3 regions of the Tissierella pigra genome follow, and region 3 is predicted to be linked to each of the others. Evidence: predicted binding sites of a transcription regulator. Region 3 holds the regulator's gene; each other region holds the start of a gene.

Evidence for each region. The regulator HrcA, encoded in region 3, represses chaperone genes, less so after heat shock. The targets are predictions, from matches to a motif close to ATTAGCACTCNATANTATNGAGTGCTAAT.
Region 1: a site for HrcA is predicted at 4,817-4,845, ahead of KQI41_RS15135 (co-chaperone GroES). Genes of this name have one in related genera too.
Region 2: a site for HrcA is predicted at 5,192-5,220, ahead of htpG (molecular chaperone HtpG). Genes of this name have one in related genera too.

What each region holds. Positions count from the first base shown of each region.
Region 1 is NZ_JAHLPJ010000001.1:3,059,943-3,067,878, forward strand. It holds gene KQI41_RS15115 (manganese efflux pump MntP) at 75-671, opposite strand; gene KQI41_RS15120 (IS91 family transposase) at 827-1,972, shown strand; gene KQI41_RS15125 (hypothetical protein) at 2,004-2,240, shown strand; gene groL (chaperonin GroEL) at 2,730-4,367, opposite strand; gene KQI41_RS15135 (co-chaperone GroES) at 4,493-4,774, opposite strand; gene KQI41_RS15140 (DUF554 domain-containing protein) at 4,974-5,669, opposite strand; gene KQI41_RS15145 (ABC transporter permease) at 5,751-7,706, opposite strand; gene KQI41_RS15150 (ABC transporter ATP-binding protein) at 7,693-7,936, opposite strand, start outside.
Region 2 is NZ_JAHLPJ010000001.1:642,191-650,126, forward strand. It holds gene KQI41_RS03060 (ABC transporter ATP-binding protein/permease) at 1-2,179, opposite strand, end outside; gene KQI41_RS03065 (response regulator transcription factor) at 2,614-3,288, shown strand; gene KQI41_RS03070 (HAMP domain-containing sensor histidine kinase) at 3,285-4,313, shown strand; gene KQI41_RS03075 (GTP pyrophosphokinase) at 4,377-5,123, shown strand; gene htpG (molecular chaperone HtpG) at 5,256-7,133, shown strand; gene KQI41_RS03085 (DUF445 family protein) at 7,191-7,936, shown strand, end outside.
Region 3 is NZ_JAHLPJ010000001.1:2,439,590-2,447,525, reverse strand. It holds gene lepB (signal peptidase I) at 35-580, shown strand; gene KQI41_RS11975 (hypothetical protein) at 627-896, shown strand; gene lepA (translation elongation factor 4) at 966-2,777, shown strand; gene hemW (radical SAM family heme chaperone HemW) at 2,826-3,962, shown strand; gene hrcA (heat-inducible transcriptional repressor HrcA) at 4,093-5,145, shown strand; gene grpE (nucleotide exchange factor GrpE) at 5,170-5,688, shown strand; gene dnaK (molecular chaperone DnaK) at 5,712-7,520, shown strand; gene dnaJ (molecular chaperone DnaJ) at 7,605-7,936, shown strand, end outside.

The DNA of each region.
Region 1 (7,936 bases), 620 kb from region 3:
TACAAATTTATTCCACTGGCAAGAAGAATAAAATTTCTATTGCAATTTAAATATTTATAGCCTAATGTACTCTTTTATCTAAAAACAATTATTCCTAAATGACTAAGTAAAATCTTGAAACCCATAAGTATTAAAATTAATCCACCTATAAATTCTGCTTTTGACTTGTAGACTGAACCAAAAACATTTCCTATTTTTACGCCAATCATCGATAGTATAAAAGTGACAATTCCAATAAATGAAACTGCTGAGGTAATATTCACATTAAGAAAAGCAAAAGTAACGCCTATTGCTAAGGCATCAATACTTGTTGCCAATGCTAAAACGGACATATTTTTAAAATCAAGAAACTCATTAGTACCTTCATTAGTTTGAGAATTAACTTCAATCCCACATTTACCTTTTCTTGACTCTCTAATCATAGTTATTCCAATGAATCCAAGCAATATAAATGCTATCCAATGATCCATATATGTAATTTTATTGTGGAATCTTATTCCGAGAAAATATCCAATCAAGGGCATTACTGATTGGAATATTCCAAAATACAAACCTACTATTCCAGCTTTTTTAATACTAATCCTATTCATAGATAATCCTTTGCAAACGGCTACTGCAAATGCGTCCATTGATAAACCAACTGCAATAATAAACAATTCAAATAAACTCATGTTTTTTTCTCCTTTATACTTAATTTTCTAATATAAAAAGAGCGTCTACGACGCGTTAAATATTTGCGTTACTATACTTCAATAATTTAAAAACTAAATTTTTCTGCTCATGTTAATATTCTATTTATTTTTGGTATAAATAAAATGGTGATAATATGAGCAGCTTTTCTATTAAAATTAAAGATATTTTTTCTGACCATTGGGATGCCTTTGTTTTGGAAGGATATTCCCTTCGTTCCGCTGTCTTAAAAAATGTTGATAAAATCATTAAGTGTGGTGACCCTTCTATGGGTCATGCTCTTTATCATTGTGAAAATTGCTCTAAATTTAAGTATGTCTATTTTACTTGTAAGAGCAGATTTTGTAATTCTTGTGGTGCTAAATATATTCAAGATCGTGCTTCTAAGATTTCTTCTAAGCTTATTAATTGCAAGCATAGGCATATTGTTTTTACCATTCCAGAAGAACTTCGTATCTTCTTTCGTAAAGACAGGAATTTGCTCCATTTACTCTTTAAAGCTAGTGCCGACACTATTCTTACTTGGTTTTCTAAGCTTAATAAATCTGAGAATTTTAAACCTGGTATTATCTCTACTATGCACACTTTTGGACGGGATTTAAAATGGAATCCACATATACATATGATTGTTACCGAAGGTGCTTCAGGGAATAAAACTATTTGGCGTAAAATTTCTCATATTCCCTTTAATATGCTTCGAAAGAGATGGCAAGCCACTATATTAGATTTTCTTCATAAATACTTAGGCAATTCTTTTTATGCTCTGAAGTCTCGTCTATTCAAGACATACTCTGATGGATTTTATGTTTATGCTAAATCTAATATGGATTCAAAGGCTAAGGATGCTGTTGAATATATTATTCGATATACTGGGCGTCCTGCTATGGCTCAATCTCGTATTCTTGATTATGATGGTAAATTTGTTACTTTTTACTACGATCGCCATGAAGATAATCAACGCGTTACTGAAAAAATACATGCTTTTGATTTTATTAAGCGTCTAATTATCCATATTCCTGATGAACAATTTAAAATGATTCGCTATTACGGCCTTTATGCCAAGGAATACACTCATTCCTCAAAGCTTTATCGCATGGAAAGCCTTGGAAAAAGAAAGTTTAGAAAAAAGTATTCTCATTGGCGTGCACGCCTTCTTCTTGCTTTTGGGCTAGATCCCCTTTCATGTTCTTGTGGCCAAACAATGGAACTGGTTGATATTTTTAATTTTAACAAGAACCCTTATATTGATAATTTATCTCCTCCTAGGTATAATAGTGCTTAGTAATTAATTAGCACTATGGGGGTTTTTTATTATGAATATTCTAGAAGGTTTTTCTAAAAATGATGATTTAGTAGAGTTTATCTGTACTAAATGCAATTATTCACTATGGGTTCCACGTTTCATTGTACAAGAATTAGAAGAAGATAATTTATTTAATGGACTTGATCCATCTGTACCACCACAACCTTTTTGCCAAGTTTGCGATGGTATCATGACTCCAAAATCTTATACTGGTATTCGTGGTGTTCATTACGAGTACAGAAAATAGTCTAACAATCTTAGGCTTTATTGGCATGCTCAAGATTCCTGGGCTGCCTTTTTTTTATTTAATAGGAAAAGTAGGACTTTCCTATTAAATAAAAAAAGACTTGTCTGCAGTCTTTTTCTGCAGACAAGTCTCATTATTTAAAATAAAGCCAGATAAATTTTATCAGTATGTTGACTTTATTACACAAATTTTATTGTGCTAATTACTCCCTTATCCTATCAACAAGTATATACAACAATACTTGTACTGTCAATATTATATTCAAATTATTGGCTCTGCATCAATCTATTATATACACTTATAATTATTTATAATAGGTTTTTAGAGCATCTTTCTGCAATTTAATTATTTACGATATTATAAAAGAGGCTTCACATAAGTTCTCTAAACTTATGAGTAGCCTCTAATATTTATATTTGGGCAACAAAATCGTAATAAATCAATTCCATCTTGTTTCAGATCTAGTAAATGTAATAGATTTGGGGCTTACTACATCATACCGCCCATACCACCCATGCCACCCATTCCTGCCATGGCTGCCATTGGGTCTTCTTTTTCTACATCTACTACTGCACTTTCTGTAGTAAGTACCATTGCTGCTACAGATGCTGCATTTTGTAGAGCTGATCTAGTTACCTTAGTTGGGTCTGCTATACCTGTTTGAATCATATCTACATATTTTTCATTTAAAGCATCGAATCCAGTACCTACAGCTTCTGCTTTAACTTTTTCTACAATAACAGAACCTTCTAATCCTGCATTAGTTGCTATTTGTCTAACTGGTTCTTCTAATGCACGAACTATTATACTAACTCCTGTTTTTTCATCTCCATTTGTAGTTTCAAGTAATTTAGCAACAGCTGGTATTGCATCTATTAACACTGTTCCACCACCAGGAACCATACCCTCTTCAACTCCTGCACGAGTTGCAGCTAGAGCATCTTCTATTCTAAGTTTTCTTTCTTTAAGTTCAGTTTCAGTTGCAGCACCTACTTGGATTACTGCTACTCCTCCTGATAATTTAGCTAATCTTTCTTGAAGTTTTTCAGCATCGAATTCTGAATCTGTTTCTTCAAGTTGAGCCTTGATTTGTTTAACTCTATTTTTAATTTCTTCTTGGTCCCCTTCTCCATTAACTATTACAGTTGTTTCTTTATCTACCTTAACCTTCGCTGCTCTACCTAACATATCAACAGTAGCTTCTTTCAAATCATATCCTAATTCTTCTGATATTACTGTTCCACCTGTTAATATAGCTATATCTTGTAACATTTCTTTTCTTCTATCACCAAAACCAGGTGCCTTAACAGCAATACAGTTGAATGTTCCTCTTAATTTGTTAACTACTAATGTAGCCATTGCTTCTCCTTCAATATCTTCAGCAATGATTATTAGTGGTTTACTCATTTGTACTATTTCTTCAAGAATAGGAAGAATTTCTTGGATATTTGTAATCTTCTTATCTGTGATTAAAATATATGGATTATCATATTCCGCTATCATTTTTTCAGTATCTGTTACCATATAAGCAGATACATATCCTCTATCAAACTGCATACCTTCTACTACATCTAAAGTTGTTCCCATGGATCTTGATTCTTCTACAGTGATTACTCCATCTTTACCTACCTTTTCCATAGCTTCAGCTATTAATTTACCGATTTCTTCATCTCCTGCTGAAATTGATGCAAGTTGAGCTATAGCTTCTTTGGAGTCAACAGTCTTAGAGAATCTTTTGATTTCTTCTACTGCAGTATTTACAGCAGACCTAATTCCTTTTTGAAGAATCATTGGGTTTGCACCTGCTGCAACGTTTTTAAGCCCTTCTCTAATAATTGCTTGAGCAAGTAAAGTAGCTGTTGTTGTTCCATCTCCTGCCACATCATTAGTTTTTGTAGCTACTTCTTTAACAAGTTGAGCACCCATATTTTCATACTTATCTTCTAATTCGATTTCACGAGCAATAGTTACACCATCATTTGTAATAAGTGGTGCACCAAATTTTTTATCTAATACAACATTTCTACCTTTAGGTCCCAACGTAACTTTTACAGTATCAGCTAATTGGTTTATTCCTCTTTCCATTGCACGACGTGCATCTTCTCCAAACATAATTTCCTTAGCCATTTATATCCACTCCTTTTTAAATTCAGTTAATAGTTTTTTTAGTGAATAACTAATAGTTGAAAAGATTAAGGACCCAAAAGTCTTACTTAAAACTTTTCACTATTCACTATTAGTTATTCACTGGTTTATTCTACTATTGCTAATATGTCAGATAATTTTAATATAGTTAATTCTTCACCATCTACTTTTATTTCAGTTCCTGCATATTTTGAAAATATTACTTTGTCTCCTGCTTTAATTTGATCTTTTTTCTTTTCATCATTTGTAATATCTGCACCGATTGCAACTACTTCAGCCATTTGTGGTTGTTCCTTAGCAGAACTTGGTAAAACTATACCTGATTTTGTTTTTTCCTCTACTTCAACCTTCTTAATTACAATTCTATCACCTAGTGGTCTTAGGTTCATAATCAACTACCTCCCTATGTTAATAGTAATCTTTTTCTTTTTATTAGCACTCATTGTTATTGAGTGCTAATGTTTACAATATATATGTTACTTAAATGAATTGATGGAATCAAGTCTTAAATTTGACTGTATTAAGTCATCATTTGCTAAAATATACCTTTTTATCCATCATTCTTATTTTTTCTTTAATTTACTCTTATTATCTTATTAAATTAACCAAATTTACTAATATATAGTAAATAATAGGAATAAAAACTGACGGAAGCATATTTCCTACCTTTATTTTTTTAATCCCTAGTATATTTATTCCTATTGCCATAATAAGTAGCCCACCAACTGCTGACATTTCATTTACTACTTGCGGAGTCAATAAACCTTTTACAGAATTAGCTAATAAAGTAATACTGCCTTGATAAATAAACACTGGAATACTTGAAAATGCTACTCCGATTCCTAACGTTGAGGAAAATATTATAGCTGAAATACCATCAAGAATTGATTTCGCAAATAATGTTTCATGATTACTTTGTATACCAGATTCAAGAGAACCAACTATTGCCATAGCTCCCACGCAATATACTAAAGAAGCTGTTACAAACCCTTTAGAAAAATTACTATCCTTCCCTCCAAATTTACTTTGCAAGGAATTTCCTAGATTGTCTAGTTTGTTTTCTATCCCAATTATTTCACCTATTATACCTCCTACTACAATACTTCCTATAACTAAAATAATATTTTCAGATTTAATTCCTCCCATTATGCCAATAACCATTACTGCAAGACCTATCCCATCCATTATTGTATTCTTATAATCATCTTTAATTCCTTTTTTTATACCTATACCTAATAATGATCCTATTATAATTGCTACAGTATTTACTATTGTTCCTAGCATAATTAATCTACCTCCTTAAATACAGTGAATAGTGAATAACTAATAATGAATAGTTACTTATTCCATTTTTACTCTATTTTTTTAATTATATTTTACTTTTCTTATATACATTGTCCTTATTATAATAAAATAAATCATCTGAAACACTAAATATCCCAATGCAACTACAAGTCCGTTTGCAAAAAGATTTTTTTGAAGTAAATTAGAAAGAGATTTCAATGCAAACAAAGAATGTGTAGTACTAACCACAAAGGGCAAAAAGAATATAGTCCCTATTTGCTTAGTTATTATCTTATTTATCTCCTTCTCCGTTGTTCCAATTTTTCTAAGTATGTCGTATTCTACTTTATCCTGTTTTACTTCGTTGAATAGTTTAAAATATATTATACTGCCTGAAGCTATAAAGAATAAAAAGGCTATGAAAAATCCTATGAATAATGTGAGTCCGAAACTATTTTTAATACTTTTATATGGAATTGCCTTGGCATAATAGCTGTATTCATATTTACTTCCCAACATCTCCTTTATTTCAACTGAAGCATCAAAGGAATTCTTCCATTTATCTAGTTTTATTCCATTGTATATAACTAGATCCTCATCTCCTGCTATTTCCAGCCAGTTTTCATAGTCTTTATCATTTAATATAAAGGCATCAAAATATCCTAGTTTATTTAATGACATTACACTATCATGTAATTCTCCACTTACTTTATATTCTTTTACTTTGTCCTTTAGTTTTAATTGTGCTGTTTCTAAAGGATACCTCTTAATCTTTTCTGGTTTACCATTATAGTCAATTATCTCATAAGGAAAATTATATACTACCTCATTCTCTTTTACTGTAATTTCATCCTTTCCTTGATAAACTGCTAGTTTATTATAATCCTCATTGGATATAAGTAAAATTTCTTCCCTAATATTATCATTAATTTTTTTTGATTCATTTTTAATCCTTATATTTTTAACTGTATGAAACTCATTTATTTTTAAATCATAATTTTCTAGGATTTCTTTTACTTTATCTATGCTCTGATTATCCTTCAATGTTTCTCCTTTTTGTATTATTCCAATATCCTCTGGTGTATCAATTCCTGATATACTTGAACTTTCTGTAAAAAATGAATATATAGTTTCTGTAGCAGTAAAGGTAATTGCACCTAAAATCGCTGCTGCAAATAATACCTTAGCTGTATCTTGTAATTTGAATATCATTTGAGAATAGGATATCATATTAACCTTTTTATAAAGGATATTTTCATTTTTTAAAACTTTATTAGCCACAGCTATGCTAAATTGAGTAAATGTAAAATAGGTACCAGCTACAACTATAAATATAACTGGAAGCATAGCCAAAGGGACAAAAGCTCCTTCTACAATCCAAGCTATACCATATCCTAAGACCAATAAACTAACACCAAGAATTGATTTTTTTCTCGAAAAGTTTGGTATTTCCTTAGGTATCCTATTGCTTTTAATCTGTTGTATTATTTCTTTATTTTTTATTTTAAAAAGCATTAAAATACTTACTATTTCAAATAAAACAAAAAACACTAAAATCGTAAGCCCTAAAGCCTTAAAGGATATATTAAATGGAAGGCTAATATCCATAAATGCTTCCATGGCCATAAGAAATAATTTAGAAAAAACTAATCCTGACAATATCCCAGTTCCTATGGATAAAATTGTTATTATAGTGTTTTCTATAAATACATATTTCCTTATTTGTTTTCTTGTCATTCCATATAAAGAAAGTAATCCAAACTCCTTCCCTCGAGACTTCAAAAATATGGAGGTAGAATATTCCACAAATAACACGGAAAATATTACTATAATAACTTGACAAGCTATCATACTATTAATTACTCCCATTTGTGATACTGGATGTCCACCTATACCCTTATAATTTAAAGAGGGATGAAATACAAAGTTAGCAAATATAAAAAATGCTGTAACAGCAAACGCATTGCTTAAATAATACATTACATATCTATATAGATTTCCTTTAACATTACTAAGAGCCATATTAGATATTTTCATTATACCCACCTCCTAAAAGAGATAAGGCATCTAATATTTCTTTAAAAAATATTTGTCTGTTAGAATCCTTAACTATTTCAGTGAAAAATTTTCCATCCTTTATCATTATTATTCTCTTACAGAAACTAGCTGCAAAGGCATCATGAGTTACCATTACTATGGTTGCCTTTCTCTTTTCATTAATTTTCTCTAAAGAACTCATTAAATCAAAGGATGCCTTAGAATCTAAG
Region 2 (7,936 bases), 1.8 Mb from region 3:
ATGTAAGAAGATATGCAATGCCTATACCTAAAATACCAGAGAAGGTTCCTATGATAAAGGTTTCAGCATTAAATACACGGGTTATATCTTTCTTTCTTGCTCCAAGGGCACGCAATATGCCTATTTCCTTTGTACGTTCTAAAACAGATATATAGGTTATTATTCCAATCATAATTAAAGAAACTATAAGAGAAATTCCTGCAAAAGCAATAAGTACTATGGTAATGCCATCCATAATGCCACCAGTCATTTCTGTCATAGTGTTTGCAAGGTCAGAATAAATAATTGCATCTTCTTTAGATTTATCTCTATTATATGAATCCAGTTTATCTAAGACAGCATCTTTAGACTCAAAATCAGAAGGATATAGATAAATCATTTGAGGAATGGAATCTCCCCCTATATAAGCTAGAAATGTAGTTTTAGCTGTTTCATCTAATTTTTCCATAGTTATAACATTATGGTCTGCATCACGTTGTGCTTTTACAATTTCAGAATCTTTAGCTAAGTCTATTATGCGTTGAACAAGTTTGTCACTATATGCTATTCCGTTTCCAACAATACCAAAAGTCATATCTTCCTTTAATCGTACAATTCCAGATAGTTTTAAAGGAATATTATCCTTTGAGTTATACACTTCTTTGTAATCGGAACTAGGAAGAAAGGTATTCATTTCAGTCTTAGTATAAAAGTTATCATTGGAAATTAATTTGAATTCTGTTCCTACTAAGTCTTCAAAATCTATACTTTCTATATTGTCAGTGTCAAAGCCTAGATTTTTAAGTACTGAATAATCTATACGATTTTGATTGTCAATAACCAACACTAAGTCTGTTTCATCTTTTGGATATTCACCAGCAAGAAGATCATAATTTTTTTCTAAATAAGATATTCCTGAACTATCCAAAGGTTCAGGATATGATGATAAGCCACCTGTACCTAATGCCATAGGTTGACCATTTCCATTATTCATATTTAAGCCAATAGCCAAGGATACTGGCAATACTTCTCCATCTTTTTCACGAAGTATATTCATGCCTGTCATTCTAGTATATCCAATACTACTTAGGATTTCAGGATCCATATCATTAATATATCTAATATAGTCTTCTGTAATAATATTTTTGTGTGTTATGGTATTCTCAGTAGAGTCATAAAGATAAACTTTACTTGAATTTCTAATCTTAGTATTATTTTCTACATTGTTAGTATGCTCTCCATACATCTTCTCAAGACTTTCTTTATCTGTATCCATAGTATTTTGAGAAATTATAATAGGAAACTCCGAAAGTGCATCTCTTTGAAATTGGTCAATTTGAATTTTGAATCCAGTAGAAAGACTGAGTATCAATGCTATACCAATAAGACCTATACTGGAAGCAAAAGCAGTTAGAGCTGTTCTCCATTTTTTTGTTGCAATATTTTTTCCAGATAGCTTTAGTGCTGTAGTAAAACTCATGCTTGTTTTCTTTATTGAATATCCAGTTTCCTCTTTAATATCTTCATAAGGGTTGGAGTCATCTATAACTTGCCCATCTTTGAATTTCACAATACGATCTGCATATTGCTCTGCAAGTTCTGGATTGTGAGTAACCATAATGACTAGCTTATCATCAGCAATTTCTTTAATAAGCTCCATGATTTGTTTGCTGGTAGAGGTATCAAGAGCACCTGTAGGTTCATCTGCTAGAATGATGTCTGGATCATTGGCAAGGGCACGAGCTATGGCAACTCTTTGCATTTGTCCTCCAGAGAGCTGGTTTGGTTTCTTGTGCATATGATCCTTTAGACCAACTTTGTCCAATACCTCCATTGCCTTTTTGTACTTTTCTACAGAGGAAACACCACTTAAAGTCATTCCCATTTCCACATTATCAATAATACTTAAATGTCCAATTAAGTTATAGCTTTGAAAGATAAACCCTACACTATTATTACGATAAGCATCCCAGTCAGAATCCTCAAATTTCTTGGTGGATTTGCTGTTAATAATCAAATCCCCACTATCATACTGATCAAGACCGCCGATTATATTGAGACAGGTAGTTTTTCCCGAGCCACTTTGACCTAAAATAGCCACAAATTCATTTTGTCTAAAGTTTAAGCTTACATTATCTAAGGCGATTTGTGTAAAATCACCGGTAGTGTAGCTTTTTTTAATATTTTTTAATTGTAACACCATATCCTCTCCTTCGTTATTTTACTGCTATAAGGGAAGTATAATACATTATTATTAACTCAATATAAACTATAGATAACTAATATCATAATAAAAGATACTAAGAGAGTGCATTTGTAGAATATGGAATAGCTCCCAATGAATGAAGCTATAAAAGCCGTTAAGAAATTTATTTGTTTGAGGGAAGCGAGTTATAAATTTTAGGATTTTGTAGCTGAATGAATTGTAGGAGTTATCCATATTCGAAACAGCACGAACGTGTATTTTTTCATTATGGTTTATGTTAGTTATCTATAAAATAATTTTTAATTTTATATTTGTTTAAATTCAGTTAATAAAAAAGAGATATTATAAAAAATAGGATAATGAGTTAAAATTTAAATGTAAGTTTAACTATGATATAATAAATTCAAATTTTACTGGGAGGCTTGAATATGTTTAACATAATGGTTGTTGAAGATAATGATAATACTAGAAAACTAATGGAAGCTGTACTTTTAGAAAATGGATATATACCAGTTTTGGCAAAAGATGGCTTGGAGGCTTTGGAAATTTTAGATAGGCAACATATAGATTTAATAGTATTAGATATTATGATGCCCAATATGGATGGATATGAATTGACAAAAGTACTGCGGGAATCAGGATACAACCTTCCGATTTTAATGGTAACAGCAAAGGAGGAATCTTCAGATAAGAAGAAGGGATTTATCATAGGAACCGATGATTATATGGTAAAACCTGTAGATGAAGAGGAGATGATTTTACGCATAGCAGCACTTCTAAGACGTTCCAAAATTGCCAGTGAGCATAGACTGGTAATTGGAAAAACTGAACTATATTATGATGAACTTACAGTGAGACAAAAAGGGAAAATTGAAGAACTGCCTCAGAAAGAATTTATGTTACTTTTTAAATTGTTATCCTATCAAAATAAAATTTTTACTAGAAGGCAATTAATGGATGAAATATGGGGGCTAGAAAGTGATTCTGATGAACGTACAGTAGATGTACATATTAATAGACTTAGAGAGCGTTTTAAGAATAATAAGGATTTTGAAATCATTACAATACGTGGGTTAGGTTATAAGGCGGTGAAAGGTAAATGAATAGGTTCCGAAGCTTAAATTTTAGTCTTGTGGTTCTTGTATTTGTAATTATGATATTTTCTAGTATATTATCGGGACTTATCTTGTTTATATTAATTAGATGTGATTTTCTTTCCTATATAAGGGTAACTCCAAGACTATTTCTAATGATTGGACTTATTGTAAGTACAATTATTGGAACGATTCTTACTTTTCCCATAGGGAAGCACTTTTTAAGACCTTTAAATCAATTGATTGAAGCAACACAAGAAGTAGCTAAGGGGAATTTTAATGTTAAGGTAAAGGAACTCAAGAAAAATTATGAAATAGATAAACTTATTAGAAGCTTTAACATTATGACAAATGAATTAAGCAGTATAGAAATGTTTCGTAAAGACTTTATTAATAACTTTTCTCATGAGTTCAGAACACCAATAGTGTCCATAAGAGGATTTGCAAGACAACTTAAAAATTCCACTTTAACAGATGAAATGCGTAAGGAATATATTGATATAATAATTAGAGAGTCTGAAAGACTTACAAATATGTCCTCAAACATTTTGCTTTTAACAAAACTTGAAAATCAAGAAATAGTTACAGACAAAAAGTTGTTTTCATTGGACGAGCAGATTAGAAACTGCATACTCTTATTACAGATGGAGTGGGAGAGGAAAGATATTAGTTTTAATATTGAGTTAGACTCAGTTGAGTATTATGGAAATGAAGAAATGTTATCTCATGTTTGGTTAAATTTATTAGGAAATGCAATTAAGTTCAGCCACAATGGGGGAGAAATTAAAGTAAAATGTTGTAATGAGGGTAACTATATTAAAATCAAAATATCTGATAATGGTATAGGAATGAATGATGATACTAGACATCAAGTATTTGAAAAGTTTTATCAAGGGGACTCCTCACGTTCTTCAGAAGGTAATGGTTTAGGGCTTTCTCTTGTGAAACGTACTGTGGATTTATGTGAAGGGAAAATAAATGTAAAGAGCCGCTTGGGAAAAGGAACAGATATTGCTATTAGATTACCAAATTGAATAAAAATGAAAAGTTAAAGAGTATACAATTAAATTTAAATAGACAAAAGAGGTGTGTTTAAGATGGAAATAAAAGCAGCAGTAAATATGAATCAATTAAAGATGATGGAAAAGGAACTAAAGAGATTTTTAATGTCCTATAAGTTTGGACTTGAAGAAGTAAAGACAAAAATCAATATTTTGAATCAGGAATTTCAATACATTCATGACTATAATCCTATTGAGCATGTGAAATCTAGAATTAAAACTCCTGAAAGTATTATAGAAAAATTAAATAGAAAAGATTTAGAGATTTCTTTTCCTTCAATAAAAGAGAACATTAAAGATATAGCTGGGATTCGGATTGTTTGTTCATTTGTATCGGATATATATAAAATAAGTGAAATGCTAAAGCAACAGAAGGATTTGAAGGTCATAAAGTATAGAGATTATATAAAAAATCCTAAGCCCAATGGGTATCAAAGTCTTCACTTGATTTTACAGGTACCGGTATTTATGTCAGATAGGATTGAAGATGTTTATGTAGAAGTCCAGATTAGAACAATGGGGATGGATTTTTGGGCAAGTCTAGAGCATAAAATTTATTATAAATATAATAGTGACATTCCTCAAAGATTAAAGGACGAATTAAAGGAAGCTGCAATTACAGTGTCCCAATTAGATAGAAGAATGGAAAACCTTAGCAAAGAGGTTACAAAGATAAAGGATTCCAATAGTTCAGAGGAAAATTTAATAAATATTTTTGTGAAGGATAGTAACTTATACCTTCCTAATAGTTTTTTAAATTTAGAGAGAGAATTGGAAGCATAAATTTATAAATATAAAAGAAAAATATGCAAATTCTTGACATAGAAAAATAAATATGGTACATTTTTCTTATTAGCACTCTAATGATATGAGTGCTAATTTATTTAAAATAAGAATTGAGAAAGGGAAGATACTATGGAAAAGAGAGAATTTAGGGCAGAATCTAAGCGTTTATTAGATCTTATGGTAAACTCAATTTATACTCATAAGGAAATATTTTTAAGAGAATTAATTTCTAACTCATCTGATGCCATAGATAAAATTTATTACAAGGCATTAACAGATGAAAATATATCTTTCAACAAGGACGACTATTATATCAAAATAGTTGCAGATAAGGACAATAGAACCTTAACCATATCAGATACGGGAATAGGAATGTCTAAAGAAGAGTTAGAAGAACATCTTGGAGTAATAGCCAATAGTGGAAGCTTTGCATTTAAAAACGAAAACCAAATAAAAGATGGGTATGATATAATAGGTCAATTTGGTGTTGGATTCTATTCTGCATTTATGGTAGCAGATAAGGTAACAGTCATAAGTAAAACCTTTGGATCAGAAGAAGCATATAAATGGGAGTCAGAAGGAGCAGAAGGTTATATCATAGAAAATACGAAAAAGGACATAGTAGGAACAGATATAATTCTAAGTATAAAGGAAAACACAGAAGATGAAAAATATGATGAGTTTTTAGAAGAATATAGACTTAGGGGAATCATAAAAAAATATTCTGATTTCATTAGGTATCCTATTAAATTAGATATAACAAAGAGCAGACTTAAAGAAGGCTCAGAAGATGAATATGAAGAATATCAAGAAGAACAAGTAATTAATAGTATGGTTCCTATTTGGAGAAAAAATAAAAATGAGTTAAAAGAAGAAGACTATGAAAACTTTTATATGGAAAAACATTTTGGTTTTGATAAACCAATGAAATCCATTCATTTAAGTGTAGATGGAACTTTAAGATATAATGCTATATTATTTATACCACAGGAAGCACCTTATGATTTTTATACTAAGGAATATGAAAAAGGGCTGGAGTTATATTCCAATGGAGTCCTTATAATGGAAAAATGTGCTGATCTTTTACCAGATTATTTTAGTTTTGTAAAGGGAGTAGTCGATTCAGAAGATTTATCTCTTAATATATCTAGGGAAATATTACAACATGATAGGCAGCTAAAACTAATTGCTAAGAAGATTGAGGATAAAATAAAAGATGAATTAGCTTTAATATTAAAAAATAATAGAGAAGAATATGAAAAATTCTTTGAAAGCTTTGGTAAACAGTTGAAATTTGGTGTATATAGTGATTTTGGTATGAATAAAGAAGTTTTACAAGACCTGCTTTTATTCTATTCATCTAAGGAAAAGAAAATGGTTACATTAGATGAGTATATAAGTAGAATGGCAGAAGAACAAAAATATATTTATTATGCAGTTGGAGAATCAGTTGATAGAATAGATAAATTGCCACAGTCTGAAGTGGTAAAGGATAAAGGCTATGAAATTCTATACTTTACAGATGATATAGATGAATTTGCAATTAAGGTACTTATGAAGTATAAGGAAAAGGAATTCAAATCAGTATCATCAGGAGATTTAGGAATAGAAACTGATGATAATGATAAAGATAATGAAAAGGAAATGGAAGAAAATAAAGATTTATTTGGATTTATGAAAGATACTCTATTGAATAAGATAAAAGAAATCAAACCATCTAAGAGATTGAAAAATCATCCAGTTTGTTTATCCAGTGAAGGAGAACTTTCAATAGAGATGGAGAAGGTTTTAAATATGATGCCAGATAATCCAAATGTAAAGGCAGATAAGATACTGGAGATTAATGTAAATCACCCTGTATTTGAGACATTAAAATCTGCTTATGAAAATGATAAAGACAAATTAAAATTATATACTAATTTATTATATAATCAAGCTTTACTAATAGAAGGATTGCCTATTGAAGACCCTGTAGAATTTACAAATAATATATGTAAGCTTATGTAATATAGATAGATGGTTCTTTTATATAAAAGAACCATCTATACTTTGGAGGAGAAACGTATGAAATTAATAATACCAATTATAGTTGGAGCCATTATAGGATATTTTACAAACTGGCTTGCCATAAAAATGTTATTTAGACCTCATTATGAGAAGAAAATATTTGGCATAAAGATTCCTTTTACTCCTGGGTTAATACCTAAAGAAAAAGATAGAATAGCTAAGAGTATTGGTGAAACCGTAGGTATACATCTATTGTCTCCAGACACCATAATAGATTCTCTCGCTAATAAGGAAATAGACGATGAAATTAAGTCCTTTATTTATAATAAAATAGAGAAATTAAAGGAAAATCAACAATCTATAAAAGAATTTTTAGAAAATGTACTCAACAATTATGATGGATTTGTAGCAGAAATAGAAATAAAAATAAAAGATTTAATTATGATACAAATTAGAAAACAGAAATTCAGAAACTTATTAATTAAATCTATTACTGAAAAAGTCAATAATATGGAATGTGAAAATATTTATAAGGCATTAAATGAAAAGCTAAAGGAAGTTTTAGTAGAATTATCAAGTTCTTATGAATTAAAGAAAAAAATAATAGAACTGATAAAGTCAAAATTAAACAATTTATCAGATGATGAAAGAAAGTTATCTGAAATATTGCCAGAAGAAATAATTATTTCAATGAATAATTATATTGATGACAATAAAGATGAAATCGGAAATAATATAAGAAATGGTTTTAAAGACCCTGTTATACAACAAAAACTTAAAAATTCCATATCTGAATTGGTGTT
Region 3 (7,936 bases):
ATATATTTTATTGGAAATCAGGAGGTTATACAATATGGAAGAAAATAATAAAGAAGTAAAAAACGAAACTATAGAATGGATAAAAAGTATTGTCACTGCAGTTATTATTGCTTTATTAATTAAAACTTTTGTTTTTAATACTACTTATGTATTGGGTAACTCCATGTACCCTACATTACACGAAAAGGACAGACTATTTGCAAATAAAGTTTCATTATATTTTCATGGGCCATCAAGGGGCGATGTAATCGTGTTAAAGGCTCCAGATGCACCAGATAAAGATTATATAAAAAGAGTAATAGGTATAGCAGGAGATATAGTTGAGATAAAAGATGGTAAGGTATATGTAAATGAAACTATGTTAGAGGAAAACTATATAAGTAGTGAAGCCTATACCCATATATATGAAGAAAGCATTTGGGAAGTGCCGGAGGGGTCAGTATTTGTACTAGGAGATAACAGAGACGAAGGAGCTTCTAAAGATAGCCGTTATTTTGGATGTATATCTATTAAAAGTATTAAAGGTATAACAGGATTTAGATATTTTCCTGTTGATAGCAGATTTGGCAAGATAAAATAATAGTATAATATATACAAAAAATGGATAATCTAATCTTGGTGATAATATGGAAACGAGATTAGAGAGAAATAAAAGATATAAAAAACAAAGGCGTATAGAAAGAGTAAAAAGAATATATATATTGATTTTACTTATATTTTTAGTATTGGGAATAGAAATAGTAAACCAAAATATTGTAGAACTTAATTGTCTAGAAAATCCCAATATCTTTAGATTCTCTGTAGAAACAAAAACTTTAGATTTCTTTGGGAAATCTTATACAATTGATTTTAATTATTTAATAAATTTACTAAAAGACCAGTTTCTGGTCTTTTAGTTTTACATAATAGAGAATATTTGCTATAATTGTTTAGAGTTATCTTGAAACTTCATAAGGAGGAAAAGTATGGAAAAAAGGAAACAACAAAATATAAGAAATTTTTCGATTATTGCCCATATAGACCATGGAAAATCTACTTTGGCAGATAGATTAATAGAAAAAACTGGAATGCTGACTTCAAGAGAAATGCAAAGCCAAGTTTTAGACAATATGGACCTAGAAAGGGAAAGAGGTATAACCATAAAGTTAAAAGCAGTAAGACTAGTTTATAATGCTAAAGATGGAGAAGAATATATACTAAATCTAATAGATACCCCTGGCCATGTGGACTTTACCTATGAAGTCTCAAGGTCTTTAGCTGCTTGTGAAGGTGCTGTACTAGTAGTGGACGCTACTCAAGGAATTGAAGCTCAAACTTTAGCTAATGTATATTTAGCACTAGATCAAGACTTGGAAATTTTACCAGTCGTAAATAAAATAGACTTGCCAAGTGCAAGACCAGAGGAAGTAAAAAAAGAAGTAGAAGATATTATAGGGATAGATTGTGAAGAAGCACCACTTATATCTGCAAAAGAAGGACTAAACATTGAAGATGTATTAGAGAGCATAGTAAAATATGTACCTGCACCAAAGGGAGATGTCAATGCACCATTAAAGGCACTTATATTTGACTCCTATTATGATAGTTATAAGGGTGTTATTTGTTATATAAGAGTATATGAAGGTACTATAAAGCCTGGTATGGAAATAAAAATGATGTCAACAGGAAAATCCTATGAAGTAGTAGAAGTAGGTGTAAATACATCAAGACATATAACTTTAGATAAACTAGAACCAGGAGATGTAGGTTTTGTAACGGCAAGTATAAAAAATGTAAAGGATGCTACAGTAGGAGATACTATAACAGGTGCAGACAATCCAACTAATGAGCCTCTGCCAGGTTATAAGAAAGTTATACCAATGGTTTATTGTGGAATATATCCTGCAGAGGGAGAAGATTTTAACACAGTTAGAGAAGCTCTTGAAAAACTACAGGTAAATGATGCAGCATTGGATTTTGAACCTGAAACATCTGTTGCTTTAGGATTTGGCTTTAGATGTGGCTTCTTAGGGCTCTTACACATGGAAATAATTCAGGAAAGATTGGAAAGAGAATTCGACTTAAACATAATAACTACTGCACCTTCAGTTATATACAAAATAACAAAAACTACAGGAGAAGTTGTGGAAATACAAAATCCATCTAATCTTCCTCCATTGACAGAAATAGAATATATGGAAGAACCTATTGTAACAGCTAATATAATGACTCCTACAGACTATGTAGGTGCAATAATGGAGCTTTGTCAAAACAAAAGAGGAACTTTCTTAAATATGGAGTATTTAGAAGAAAAAAGGGTTGTACTTCATTATGAACTACCTTTAAACGAGGTAATCTACGATTTCTTTGATGCACTTAAATCAAAGACTAGAGGATATGCTTCTTTAGATTATGATTTAAAAGGATACCAGCAATCGAAACTTGTGAAAATGGATATTCTTATTAATGGAGAATTAGTAGATGCCTTCTCCTTAATAGTTCATGAGGAAAAGGCATATGAAAGAGGAAGAAATATAGCAGAAAGATTAGTAGATGTTATACCAAGGCATCAGTTTGCAGTACCTATTCAAGCTACCATAGGTTCAAAAATAATAGCAAGAGAGACCATAAGGGCCCTTAGAAAAGATGTACTTGCTAAATGTTATGGTGGAGATATATCGAGGAAGAAGAAATTACTAGAGAAACAAAAAGAAGGTAAAAAGCGTATGAGACAAATTGGTTCAGTTGAAGTTCCTCAGGAAGCATTTTTAACTGTTCTAAAATATGATGAAAAATAATCTATGGAACGGTTTCTACCGTTCCTAAATTAATTTTAGGAGGAAAAAATGAAAGAAATCTCTTTATATATTCATATACCATTCTGTATAAGCAAATGTTATTATTGTGATTTTACGTCATTTTCCCATGAAAATCATAGAATTCATGATTATATAGGTAGTCTCCTAATTGAAATGGAACTGTATAAGGAAAAACTAAAAGATTATACTATAAAAACCATATTTATAGGCGGTGGAACTCCATCATCTATAGATGGAAAATATATATATAAACTCCTTAAGTTTATATATGAAAATTTCAATACTACTGGTTTAACAGAAATAACTATAGAAGCAAATCCAGGAACCATAGATAAAGAAAAAGTAAGGTTATACAAAGAAGCCGGAATCAATAGAGTCAGTATGGGAGTACAAACTCTAGATAATAATTTATTAAAATCCATAGGAAGAATTCATACCTCGGAAGATTTTTATAGAAGTTATGAATTGCTAAAGGGAGCAAATATAGAAAATATCAATGTAGATTTAATCTTTGGACTGCCTAACCAAACTATTGAAAATGTAATAGATTCACTAGATAAGATAATTCAAATTGGAGTAAAACACATATCTTATTATGGACTTATATTAGAAGAAAATACAAAGCTGTATAATTTATATAGGAAAGGAAGTATAACACTTCCTAATGAGGATATTGAAAGAGAAATGTATCATAAGGTTACAGAATATCTTATTAATTATGGATATAATCACTATGAAATTTCCAACTATAGTTTGGCAGGATATGAATGTAAACATAATTTAGTCTATTGGGACTTAGAACCGTATTTAGGATTAGGATTAAGTAGTCATTCTTATATGGAAAATAAAAGGTTTTTTAACGTATCTAATATAAATAATTATATAAAAAAGTTAAAGGAAAAGGATTTGCCAATAGATGGAGAAGAAATAATTAATTTGGAAACAGAAATAGAGGAATTTTGTATATTAGGACTAAGAAAAATAAAAGGAATAAATAAACTAGAATTTAAGAGAAGATTTGACGAAGAAATAGAAAATCGATATGAGGATATAATAAATAAGCATATAAATAATGGATTAATAGTAAATGAAAAAGGCTTTGTTAAATTAACAAAGAAAGGGTTAGATTTATCCAACTTAGTAGAAGTAGATTTTCTAAAATAATTTAACATTTTTATCAAAAACTATTGACAAAATTTATTAGTAGTGGTAACTTTAAATCGTAAGCATTAGCACTCAATAACATAGAGTGCTAATAACAAGTCTAGTATTTAAAATACTGAGGTGATAGAGTATGCTAGATAATAGAAAGCTTAAAGTTCTTTATGCCATTATAAATTCTTATATAATGAGTGCAGAACCTATAGGTTCACGAACAATAACTAAACAATATGATTTAGGAGTAAGCTCTGCTACCATAAGAAATGAAATGTCTGATTTAGAAGAATTAGGATATCTAAACAAACCTCATTCTTCGTCAGGAAGAGTTCCGTCAGATAAGGCATATAGATTATATGTAAATGAAATCTTAAAAAATCAAAATTATAAAATAGATTTAGAAAAGAAGGGCAAGATTAAAAAAATCTTAATTAGTGAATCAAGAGAAATAGAGCAGCTATTACAAAACTCTGCAAAAGTATTATCTGCTATAACCAGCTATACAGCCCTTGCACTATCTCCAAACATGAAAGGATCTAAAATAAAACATATTCAGTTAATACCAATTGATGAAAAACAGGTATTGATGGTTTTAATAAGCAATACTGGAACAGTTAAAAATTCTATTTTTAGATTGAATCAGGAGATACCAGAAGAACAGATTAATATAATATCTAATTATTTAACTCACAAACTAAAAGGTTTATCAATAGAAGAAATTGGTGAGGAATTATCAGAGGGTATAATGAAGGAAATATATGAATATAAGACCACTATAGATAAAATTATACCTATTATAAACCAATCTATGGAAGATATAGATAATGTTGATTTATATTCAGATGGTATAACTAAAATACTAAATTTTCCAGAGTATAAGGACTTAGAAAAAGCTAAATCTTTTATATCCTTTATAGAAGATAAAGATTTAGTTGTAGATCTTTTATTAAATAACTCTATATCTCAAGATATGGAAATAATAATTGGAAATGAAAATATTCATGAATCTATAAAAGATTGTAGCTTAATTACAACAACCTATAAACTAGGGGATAAAACCATAGGAAAAATAGGTATTATAGGCCCTACAAGAATGGATTACTTGAATTTAATAAATACATTGCAGTTATTTTCTGTAAACATTACAGAAATTATAGATATGCTCATGGGCAAACATATCTCAAGATAACTATAATATTTAAGAGGTGATGTAATGAAAAAAGAAAATGAAAACCCTAAAGAAGATGAGGAGTTAACAGAAGAAGTTATTTCTGATAGTTCTAATGAAGATTTGGAAGAAACTGAGGAATCAAAACAAGTAGAAGAGCTAAACAATAAATTATTAAGACTTCAAGCTGATTTTATTAATTTTAGAAAAAGAGCTGAAAAAGATAAGGAAAGTACAATTGCTTATGCTTTAGAATCTTTTGTATGCGATTTATTGCCTATAATAGATAATTTTCAAAGAGCAATGGAATCGGAAGAAGATAAGGAAAGCGGTTTTTATAAAGGTATAGAAATGATATACCAACAGTTAATAAAAACCCTTAATGACAATGGAATTGAAGAAATAAAATCCTTAGGAGAAGATTTCAATCCTAATTTCCATCATGCAATACTTATGGAAGAAAATACAGAATATGATGAAGGAAAAATATCTGAAGTGTTACAGACAGGGTATATATTAAAAGACAAAGTTATTAGACCATCAATGGTTAAAGTTGCAAAATAACATTTATTTAGGAGGAGTTATATATGGGAAAAATAATTGGAATTGACTTAGGTACTACAAACTCATGTGTTGCAGTAATGGAGGGTGGAGAGCCTACTATAATAGCTAATATAGAAGGAAATAGAACAACACCATCTATAGTAGCATTTACAAAGGATGGAGAAAGACTTGTTGGTGAAACAGCAAAAAGGCAAGCCATAACAAATCCAGATAGAACAGTAGCTTCAATAAAAAGAAAAATGGGTTCAGACCATAAAGTAAATATAGATAGTAAAGACTATTCACCAGAAGAAATATCAGCTATGATTTTACAAAAAATCAAGGCAGATGTAGAAAGCTATTTAGGTGAAACTGTTACTGAGGCAGTAATTACAGTGCCAGCGTATTTCACAGATAGTCAAAGACAAGCAACAAAAGATGCTGGAAAAATAGCAGGATTAGAAGTAAAAAGGATTATAAATGAACCAACAGCAGCAGCTCTTGCTTATGGAATGGATAAAGAAGAAGGACAGCATAAGATTATGGTATTCGACTTAGGTGGAGGTACTTTTGACGTATCTATACTAGAACTTGGAGATGGAGTATTTGAAGTATTAGCTACTCGCGGAAACAATAATCTAGGGGGAGACGACTTTGATGAAGCCGTAGTAAACTATATAGCTGAACAATTTAAAAAAGAAAATGGAATAGATTTAAAACAAGATAAAATGAGTTTACAAAGACTGAAAGAAGCTGCGGAAAAGGCTAAAAAAGAATTGTCTTCAACTATGTCAACAAATATCAATCTTCCATTTATTACTGCTACTCAATCAGGTCCATTACATTTAAATATGGATATTACAAGAGCGAAATTCAATGAATTGACTTCTAGCTTAGTTGATAAAACATTGGAGCCAGTTAGAGAAGCATTAAAAGATGCTGGTTTACAAGCTTCTGATATAGAAAAAGTGCTTTTAGTTGGTGGTTCAACTAGAATTCCAGCTGTTCAAGATGCAGTTAAGAAGTTAATCGGAAGAGAACCTCAAAAAGATATTAACCCAGATGAATGTGTTGCATTAGGCGCAGCAATACAAGGTGGGGTTCTTGCTGGAGAAGTTAAGGATATACTTTTATTAGACGTTACACCACTTTCTTTAGGTATTGAGACTTTAGGTGGAGTAACTACTAGATTGATTGAAAGAAATACAACTATACCAACTAAAAAGAGTCAAATATTTACTACAGCAGCAGATAACCAAACATCAGTAGATATTCATGTTCTACAAGGTGAACGTCAAATGTCTGCAGACAATACTACATTGGGAAGATTCCAATTAACAGGATTACCTCCAGCACAAAGAGGAGTTCCGCAAATAGAAGTAACTTTTGATATAGATGCCAATGGTATTGTAAATGTAAGTGCAAAAGACTTAGGAACAGGAAAAGAACAGAGAATAACCATAACTGCTTCTACTAAGCTTTCAGATGATGAAATAGAAAGAAAAGTAAAAGAAGCAGAGAGATTTGCAGAAGAAGATAAAAAGAGAAAAGAAACTATCGAAATAAGAAATAATGGAGATAATCTAGTTTATCAAACTGAAAAGACTTTAAAAGAAGTAGAAGACAAAATTGGGGCAGATGAAAAAGCACAAGTTGAATCCAAGCTAGAAGAGTTAAAGAAAGCGTTAGAGGGAGACGACTATGATGAAATTAAGCAAAAAACTGAAGAATTAACTGAAGCATTTTATTCTATATCTCAAAAAATGTATGAAAATGCTAATAACCAAGAAGGCAGTCAAGAAGCAAATGATGATGTAGTAGATGCAGACTACGAAGTAGTAGATGAAGAATAAAAAAAGAAAAATATATGAGCTAAATCATTTGATTTAGCTCATATATTTGATATAATTGTATGAGGAAATTTAAAGGTTGGTGAAATGATGAGGGATTACTATGAAATCTTGGGTATAGGTAAAGATGCATCAGAAGATGAGATAAAGAGGGCCTATAGAACTTTAGCAAAGAAATATCATCCTGATTTAAATCCAAATAATGAAGAAGCTGAAGCAAAATTTAAAGAAGCGAATCAGGCTTATGAAATATTAAGTGATCCAGAGAAAAAATCTAGATATGATAGATTTGGACACGCAGGAGTAGATCCTCAAGCAGGTGGATATGGTGAAGGCTTTGGAGGATTTGGTGATATTTTTGAAGATATATTTGATATGTTTGGTGGTGGATTTAGTAGGGGTTCAAGACGAAATGGACC